Regions from separate parts of the Pseudoalteromonas thalassia genome, predicted to be linked through region 1. Evidence: predicted binding sites of a transcription regulator. Region 1 holds the regulator's gene; the other holds the start of a gene.
The links. Region 1 encodes sigma-54, which starts transcription at its own class of promoters, with help from an activator protein. Its sites were predicted from a motif close to GTTGGCACGNNNNTNGNNT; they were not measured.
Positions count from the first base shown of each region.

Region 2: a site for sigma-54 is predicted at 2,275-2,293, ahead of AAEU31_RS16300 (GumC family protein). Genes of this name have one in related genera too.

Region 1 is NZ_JBMMUE010000012.1:41,557-45,473, forward strand. Features, by position in the region: gene rapZ (RNase adapter RapZ) at 1-558, opposite strand, end outside; gene ptsN (PTS IIA-like nitrogen regulatory protein PtsN) at 559-1,011, opposite strand; gene hpf (ribosome hibernation promoting factor) at 1,015-1,302, opposite strand; gene AAEU31_RS14400 (RNA polymerase factor sigma-54) at 1,329-2,825, opposite strand; gene lptB (LPS export ABC transporter ATP-binding protein) at 2,943-3,668, opposite strand; gene lptA (lipopolysaccharide transport periplasmic protein LptA) at 3,665-3,917, opposite strand, start outside.
Region 2 is NZ_JBMMUE010000015.1:38,397-42,313, forward strand. Features, by position in the region: gene AAEU31_RS16295 (glycosyltransferase) at 1-709, opposite strand, end outside; gene AAEU31_RS16300 (GumC family protein) at 706-2,181, opposite strand; gene AAEU31_RS16305 (glycosyltransferase) at 2,353-3,489, opposite strand; gene AAEU31_RS16310 (acyltransferase) at 3,486-3,917, opposite strand, start outside.

The sequences.
Region 1 (3,917 bases):
TAAAAAACGTGCATCAAATACGTAATCGGCTTCTTTTGGAATACCATGTTTAAAGCCAAACGACATAAAGGTGATAATCAGCTTTTTATCTTTTTTACCTAAGATCTTTTCACGAATTGATTCAGCTAACTGATGAACACTCAGGTCGGTGGTATCAATCATAAAATCAGCGCGCGTGATCAGTACATCCAGTAATACTCTTTCTTGCTTAATTGCTAAATCGAGTGGCAGCGAGTCAATCGATAGAGGATGTAAGCGTCGCGTTTCAGAAAAGCGTTTGATCAGAGTTTGGTCATCACTGTCTAAATAGAACAGTGTTGGGTTTGCAAAACCTGGCAGGTATTCAAGAATATCATTAAACTCTTGCTGCTCTTTCGGTAAGTTACGCACATCTATGCTGACTGCTATTTTGTCATAGTTGTCTGAAACGCTACGAACAAGCGAAGGTAATAAGTTGACTGGGATATTATCAACACAGTAGTAACCCAAGTCTTCAAGTACACGTAAAGCGACCGATTTACCTGAGCCTGAGCGACCGCTGATGATAATTAATTCCATTTATGCCTCTGCTGATATGACCTGAAACAGTTCGTGGTCTGTTTTGGCGCTACGTAACTGTTTACAAAACTCTTTATCTTTTAGTCTATCAGCAATTGTCGATAAGGTCTTTAGGTGAAGTTGGCTGTCTCCATCTGGTACGATGAGTGCAACGAAAATATCCACAGGTCGGTTATCAATTGCGTCAAAATTGATTGGGGATTCACTCACTATGACAAATGCCTTTGGTTGCTCTGCACCACTCATGCGGCCATGTGGAATAGCAATGCCACGACCAATACCTGTACTGCCTAATTTTTCTCTATTGAGTAAGGCATCAAGGACGTCTTGTTGAGATAAATGAGGAAGCTGCTGGTGAGCCAGCTCGCTGATATATTCAAGGATTCTTTTTTTGCTATTAAAAAGGACCGCAGCTTTGCTGCAGTCCTGGTTAGTAAGTGAACTAAGTTTCATAATTTAGTGTCGAGCTAATTTCTCTTTGTGTTTAATGACTTGACGATCTAGTTTATCGATTAGCGAGTCAATGGCTGCATACATATCTTGGTGTGCAGTTGAGGCAAAGAGCTCGCCTCCATTTACATGTAAAGTTGCTTCTGCTTTTTGGCTTAATTTTTCTACATCTAGAATGACATGTACATTATTAATGTGGTCAAAATGCCTTTCTAGTTTTGCAAACTTGCTGTTTACATAGTCTCTTAATGAATCAGTGATTTCTACATGACGACCAGTTAAATTTAGTTGCATAAGCATTTTCCTTCTATGTAAAACGTCTAAATCAAACTCTTACGCTGATTAGACGGAGGTATCGCTAGAGACTCTCGATATTTTGCAATTGTGCGTCTAGCTACTTTAATTCCTTGCTCAGCCAATATATCTGCAATTTTACTATCACTCAATGGTTTAGCTGAGTTTTCTGCAGCGATAAGCTTTTTGATCAAAGCGCGAATTGCTGTTGATGAACACTCACCACCGTTTTCTGTGCTGACATGGCTTGAGAAGAAATATTTCAACTCAAAAATCCCGCGAGGGGTGTGCATGTATTTTTGTGTTGTAACACGTGAAATTGTCGATTCATGCATTTCGACCATTTCTGCGACATCGTTCAGCACCATTGGTTTCATGGCTTCTGGGCCATGTTCAAAAAATGCTTGTTGTTGCTGTACGATACAATTGGTCACTTTTAAAAGTGTATCGTTACGGCTCTCTAAGCTTTTAATAAACCATTTAGCTTCTTGTAAATGAGAGCGAATAAACTGGCTATCGCTGCTCGATTTTACTGAGCGTGACATAGCTGCATATTGGCTATTCACTCTAATTTTTGGCATACAATCTGGGTTTAGTTCAACGACCCAACGACCTTTAACTTTTTTAACCGATACATCGGGTATAACGTACTCAGACTCTTCGCGAACTATGCTGTCTGCTGGCTTAGGGTTTAAGCTGTGGATCAGCGTCATTACTTCTTTTAGTTCGCTTTCTTTAAGCTTAGTCTTTTTCATCAAAGTGCGATAGTCGCGACTTGCTAATAATTCAATATGCTCAGATAAAACCATTTTAGTTTCAGCTAAATACGGCGTACTCGCATCGAATTGGCGAAGCTGGATACATAAGCACTCTTGTAAGCTACGGGCACCAATCCCTACTGGATCAAACAACTGTATTCTCTTTAAGACCGCTTCGACTTCATCTAGTTCGATTTCTTCTTCATCATTATTTTGATTAAAACTTTCGACTATGTCTTCGCAGCTAACAGTTAAAATACCTGAGTCATCAATTGCCTCTACGATGGCGACAGCGATCGCTTCATCGGTTGGGCTAAATGGTGTGAGTTGTAATTGCCACATAAGGTATTCATGGAGGGTTTCAGTCGATGCACCTTGATAAATTGACTCATCTTCTGGCATTGGACCTGATGATGTTGATGGGGCTGCACTCATGTACTCATCCCATGTCACATCCATAGCTAAATCGTCACTAACGGTGTCTTTGTTAAGGGCATCGCTGCTTTCTTGTTCGTACTCACTCGGCGCTTCTTCGGCCGATGCACTTAGCTGAGTATCATCAGATTCAGCTTTTTGCTCGTTCTTACCAATGTTTTCATCGTTGTAATCTGCTTCTTCCACTTCAAGCAGAGGGTTACTATCAAGTGCTTCTTGAATTTCTTGCTGGAGATCCAATGTACTAAGCTGCAGCAAGCGAATTGCTTGTTGCAGTTGTGGAGTCATTGTAAGTTGCTGGCCCATGCGCAGCTGTAATGATTGCCTCATGTATCCCTAACAATCCTTTTATGTGTTATCGACACCTGTGCAGTCACAGGTAAATTTATATCGATTTATTGTCATTGTTATTTAGTTTAGCAGATGCGCTAGATGGTGGCTTATTGGTTATAGCCTGAATTGCTCACCTAGATACACATCGCGTACGGTTTGGTCAGCTAAAACATGCTCAGGTGTTCCTGATGCAATTAGCTCCCCATGAGAAACAATGTAGGCTTTTTCACAAACATCAAGGGTTTCTCTAACATTATGGTCAGTGATTAATACACCAATACCACGATTTTTTAAGTGTTCAATAATTTTCTTTATATCTAACACTGAAATAGGATCAACACCAGCAAAAGGCTCATCTAACAAGATAAATTTAGGGTTTGCGGCTAATGCCCGAGCAATTTCTACGCGACGACGCTCGCCCCCAGATAAGGCCATACCTTGACTATCACGAATATGCTGAATACTAAATTCATCAAGTAAGTTGTTGAGTGTTTCTTCTCGGCCTTGTTTATTTAAATCTTTACGCGTTTCTAAAATAGCCATTAGGTTTTGATAAACCGTTAACTTTCTAAAAATAGATGACTCTTGTGGTAGGTAACCAATCCCTAAACGTGCTCGGCTATGCATTGGCAAAAGTGTAATATCATTATCATCAATGCTGATCTTGCCTTTATCGCTAGGTACTAAGCCAACAATCATATAGAAAGTGGTGGTTTTGCCTGCGCCATTTGGGCCAAGCAAACCAACGATACTGCCCGCTTCAACCTCAAGACCCACATTTTTGACAACTTGGCGGCCTTTATAACTTTTTGCTAAAAGCTCTGCTTTTAATGTGCTCATGGTTGGCCTTTATCGTCTTGTTTGTTGTCAACAGGCACTAAGATTGTGTGTACACGGTCTGTTGAGTTTTCGTCTTTTTCTGCGCTAATTAGTTGTTGTGCCATATCATAAGTAATGCTTTTCGCTGTTACTTTTTGGCCTGCTTGAGTCACTTCGGCTTCGCCATTTAAAGTTAAGAAGCGCTTGGCTACGTCGTAGCGAACTTCTTCTGCACTGGCGCTCATTACCGTGCCATCTGCTTGCTTTTCT
Region 2 (3,917 bases), on a different contig from region 1:
AATTTAATAAATACTCTTTTTGGTCTCCATCTCCTGCAAATACCATATGAAAATCATCGGGTAAGTAGCGAAGTGAATGAATCATATCTTTATGACCCTTCCCTTCTATAAGTCTTGCTGCGCAGCCGATTAACCTAACATTATTTGGTAAGTTGAATTGTTCACGAGCTGCTTTAGCATCAATAGCCATAAAGTTTTCGCAATCTATGCCATTTAAAATAGTGCGCTCGGGGATAATCGCAGTTTTGGCTCTAAATTCGTCTGCAACAATGCGTGCGTCAGCAACCCAATATATATTAGTTAGCGAATCTAATAACTTTGTAAAAGTGCGTTGCTTTGTATTAGTAAGGTACCATGCGTCATGTATTGTTGAAATATGCCGTACTGAACCTTGCGATAACGAACTTGCTATACCCGCATAAATCAGTGGCCCAATGTGGTGGCTATGTATTATGTCGATATCATGCTCTTTGATTAGACTTTTGATTTTAGCTATAACAGATAAACTGATCCCTGGCTTTTTATCTAAACAAATGACGCGATGACTGAAAGGCTGAAGCTCAGGCCACTGTTCAAATGCAGTATTTCTATCCCCCTCAAGCGAAACAATAATACTTGAATGCTTAAATTGACTATTTTGAAGCAGCGTTATTGCCATTTTTTCTAAGCCACCTACCTGTAAGTGTTGAACTAAATGCATAACATTCATGATTTTTCTCCTTCAATAATGCCGGTTATTTCCCCGTTATTGACGATAGGAAGTATTGTTACCACCTCAGTGTTAGTTAACTTTTCAATGGTTTGCGTGTCTTTTAAATGGCTATCACAAAGGGCTGCAACAAACACACTTGCACCACCTGTAAATATCCCTAAGATAAGTCCAACTATTGCAGTCATTATAATTGAGGTATTTATTGGTTGCGTTGGGCTATATGCGCGTTCAATTGTCTTAACTTTGTCAGGGCCTTCATATTTAACAAGCTTGCCGGTCACTTTGGCCATTTCGTAACGACTGAGCATATCTTTGTATAGTGATTGTTTTACTTCATAGTCACGCTCGAGTTTACGTAATTGCTTTTCAACATCACTGGTCACTAATAAACGATCGCTCACTAGCTTCACTTGCTCTTCTAACATGGCAAACTCTTGCTCTTGCTGTAGTAAGTTGTTGCGTGCCTCTTCAAGTGCTAACAGTTGAGAAACCAATACACTTGATTCTTTGTTATCTTGAGAAGGTAAGGTGTTCACTAACTGCCAAAGCTGATCGATATTTGTTGTACTTAACTGTTCGCTTTTCTCTAGTAATGCTTGTTGACGGCTTTTTAAATTAACGAGGGTACGTTTTTTCTCGATGATTTTGCTGTGCTTATCGGTATAGCGAGTGCGCAGCAAACTGAGCTCTGATTCTGTTCGGATTATTTTTTCTTCTAAGTTTCCTAAAATAGGATTTGCTTGCCCTACTTTACTTACCAGTGCGTTAAGCTTTGCTTTTGCACCAGATAGAGCAATCATTTTTTGTTGTTTTTCACTTAGTAAGGTATCAAATGTTTGCCGGTTACTATGAAGCACGGCTGGTAAAGTATTACTGTTTTGACTTTTAAATTCTGCTAGTGCTTCTTCTGAAGCCTCTAATTCTTCACGTAGACTATCAAGTTGTATGTAGAAAAATTGCTCAGACGTATCCAGAGAAGCTTTAGTTGGAGCAAGTAAACGCTCTATAAATTTTTCAACGACCTTTTCAAGCACGGGTTTCATTTGTGCTTGGTTATGCCAAATAAAGTTGATGCGGACCAGCTCATCACCAATCAAAGATAAAGATAAAGCCTTAGACAACTGTTGATGTATTTCTTCAACCTGTTTATTGCTGGCATTTTCAGGGATTAATTGTGTTTCTTTCGCTACAGAGATAAGTACTTTGCGACTGATAACTAAGGTGCGTAACGCTGCAATACGATCTGATAATTGAAATGAGAAAGATAAGTCATCTAAATATGGGTTAAGTAGTGCAGATTCTTCGATTAAAATAGTTGCATGATTGCTGTATTGTTTTTGTGCAAATAAAGCAAGCACAATCACGACGAGTGGCACAATACAAAACGGGATTATAAAAAGCTTAATACGCGTGTATAGCGCATAAAGCCCTAAATATAGTAACCGTTTGATTTGCTCTTTTACTAACATGATTTACCTATTGCTTTGCATTTTGCAAAATGTTTGGGTTATTGATTGCAAATTGAAAATAAATAACCCTGATACATTCATTTAATTAGTAAGTTGCAGGTCTCGAGCCAAAATGCAAAAAGCTGCATGTTGTAGCTATACAAGATGCAGCTTTTAGGTTTTACGATTAAATCAGCAAAATCTTAGTTGTTTACAAACTAACGTGGCTTTTGCTTGCCAACTATGATTATTAGCTTGCTGAGATTGATTAGTTCGCCAGTTTAAGTTTTGTGATTTACTTAAGCTAACTGCATAGTCAATTCGATCGATAAAACCTTGATGGGTGTCTGCTATTAAGATGGTCTCACGATAAGGATTAACAGCAGCAAAGCGTGTTGTGACGATTGGTGTACCTGTGGCTATGTATTCTTTTAACTTGAGTGGATCACAAGATCTTATCTGCTCATTATCAACAAACGGTAAGATTGATACTTGCCAATGCTGTGAAAATGAAGCTAAGCGATGATGCTCTACAGCCTTTATATGGGTTACATTGTCCAACTTGAGTAGCTCAGAGAAATCTTCTATGAGGTGCCCTATTAACACTAATTGATACTCAGGCCTCTCTTTAGCAATAGTCAACAACAAGGCTTTATCAAGCCAAGCATTTAAGGAGCCATAAAAACCAATAATTGGTTTGCTTATTTGCTCAAGTTCTCTGGCTTTTGCTGTTTGCGTAGTAAAAAGTGCTAAATCAACCCCATGAGAAAGCATTTTCACTTTGGATTTTGGCATTTTGTTGGCAAGTCGCTCGCTAACAACATAGATAGAATCTGCTTTTTTGATAAGTTCTCTTTCAAATGGCGCAACCATTTTATGATCAACACCAGCCAGTGCTGAGAAGTCATCACCACAATAGTAAATTACTTTATCTTGCTCTCTTGGAGAGATTAAACTAATTGCTGTTGGCACACTTAACCAATAGACAATTGGCTCATCACCTATCAAACCTTTTTTATTAAAAATCCACTTATTATATAACCTTACAATAAGGTTATCGTGCCAAGGTAAAACGGCTAATGTGTGCGCTGTTAAATCTAAATTGAGGCTATGATCAGTTGTTTTAGCATTTGGGCTTGAGCGCTTTGATAAAAAAAGGCTTTTTAATTTATTAAAAACTCGTTTTAAATCAATCAAGCGAAATGTTGGTTTGCGCATCCCAATCGAGTTAATCCAAATAACCTGATGCTGTTTTGCTAGTTGTTTGAATAGATGCTGTGTACTACTTGGGTGACTTTGCCAGTCTTCGCCGAATACAATAAATTTCATAGCGAATCCTTAAGCTGTTTAACAACTTTTGCTGGATTACCGGCAACGATGGTGTTTGCAGGTACATCTTTAGTTACGACAGCGCTTGCTGCAACAATAGCCCCTTCACCGATTGTTACTCCTGCAAGTACAGTTGCACCAGTACCAATCCAAGCGCCTTGTTTAATGATGATATCGCCTACTTGGCACTCATCATCAGGCTCACCCTTTGCACGTCTTTCTGAATTTAATGGGTGACCAGGAAACCCTGCTAGAAACACCCTACCAGCAAGACGCACATCGTCCTCTAGAATGATATTACGCCCCACTGAAAATGCGTTTTGCCAGCCAATATCAACATTACTGCCAATTATAAGCTTAGGTGTAAATTCGCCCTGACTCCGCCCACAAAATGTTGTAATACCACTAATGCGCGTATTATCTTTACA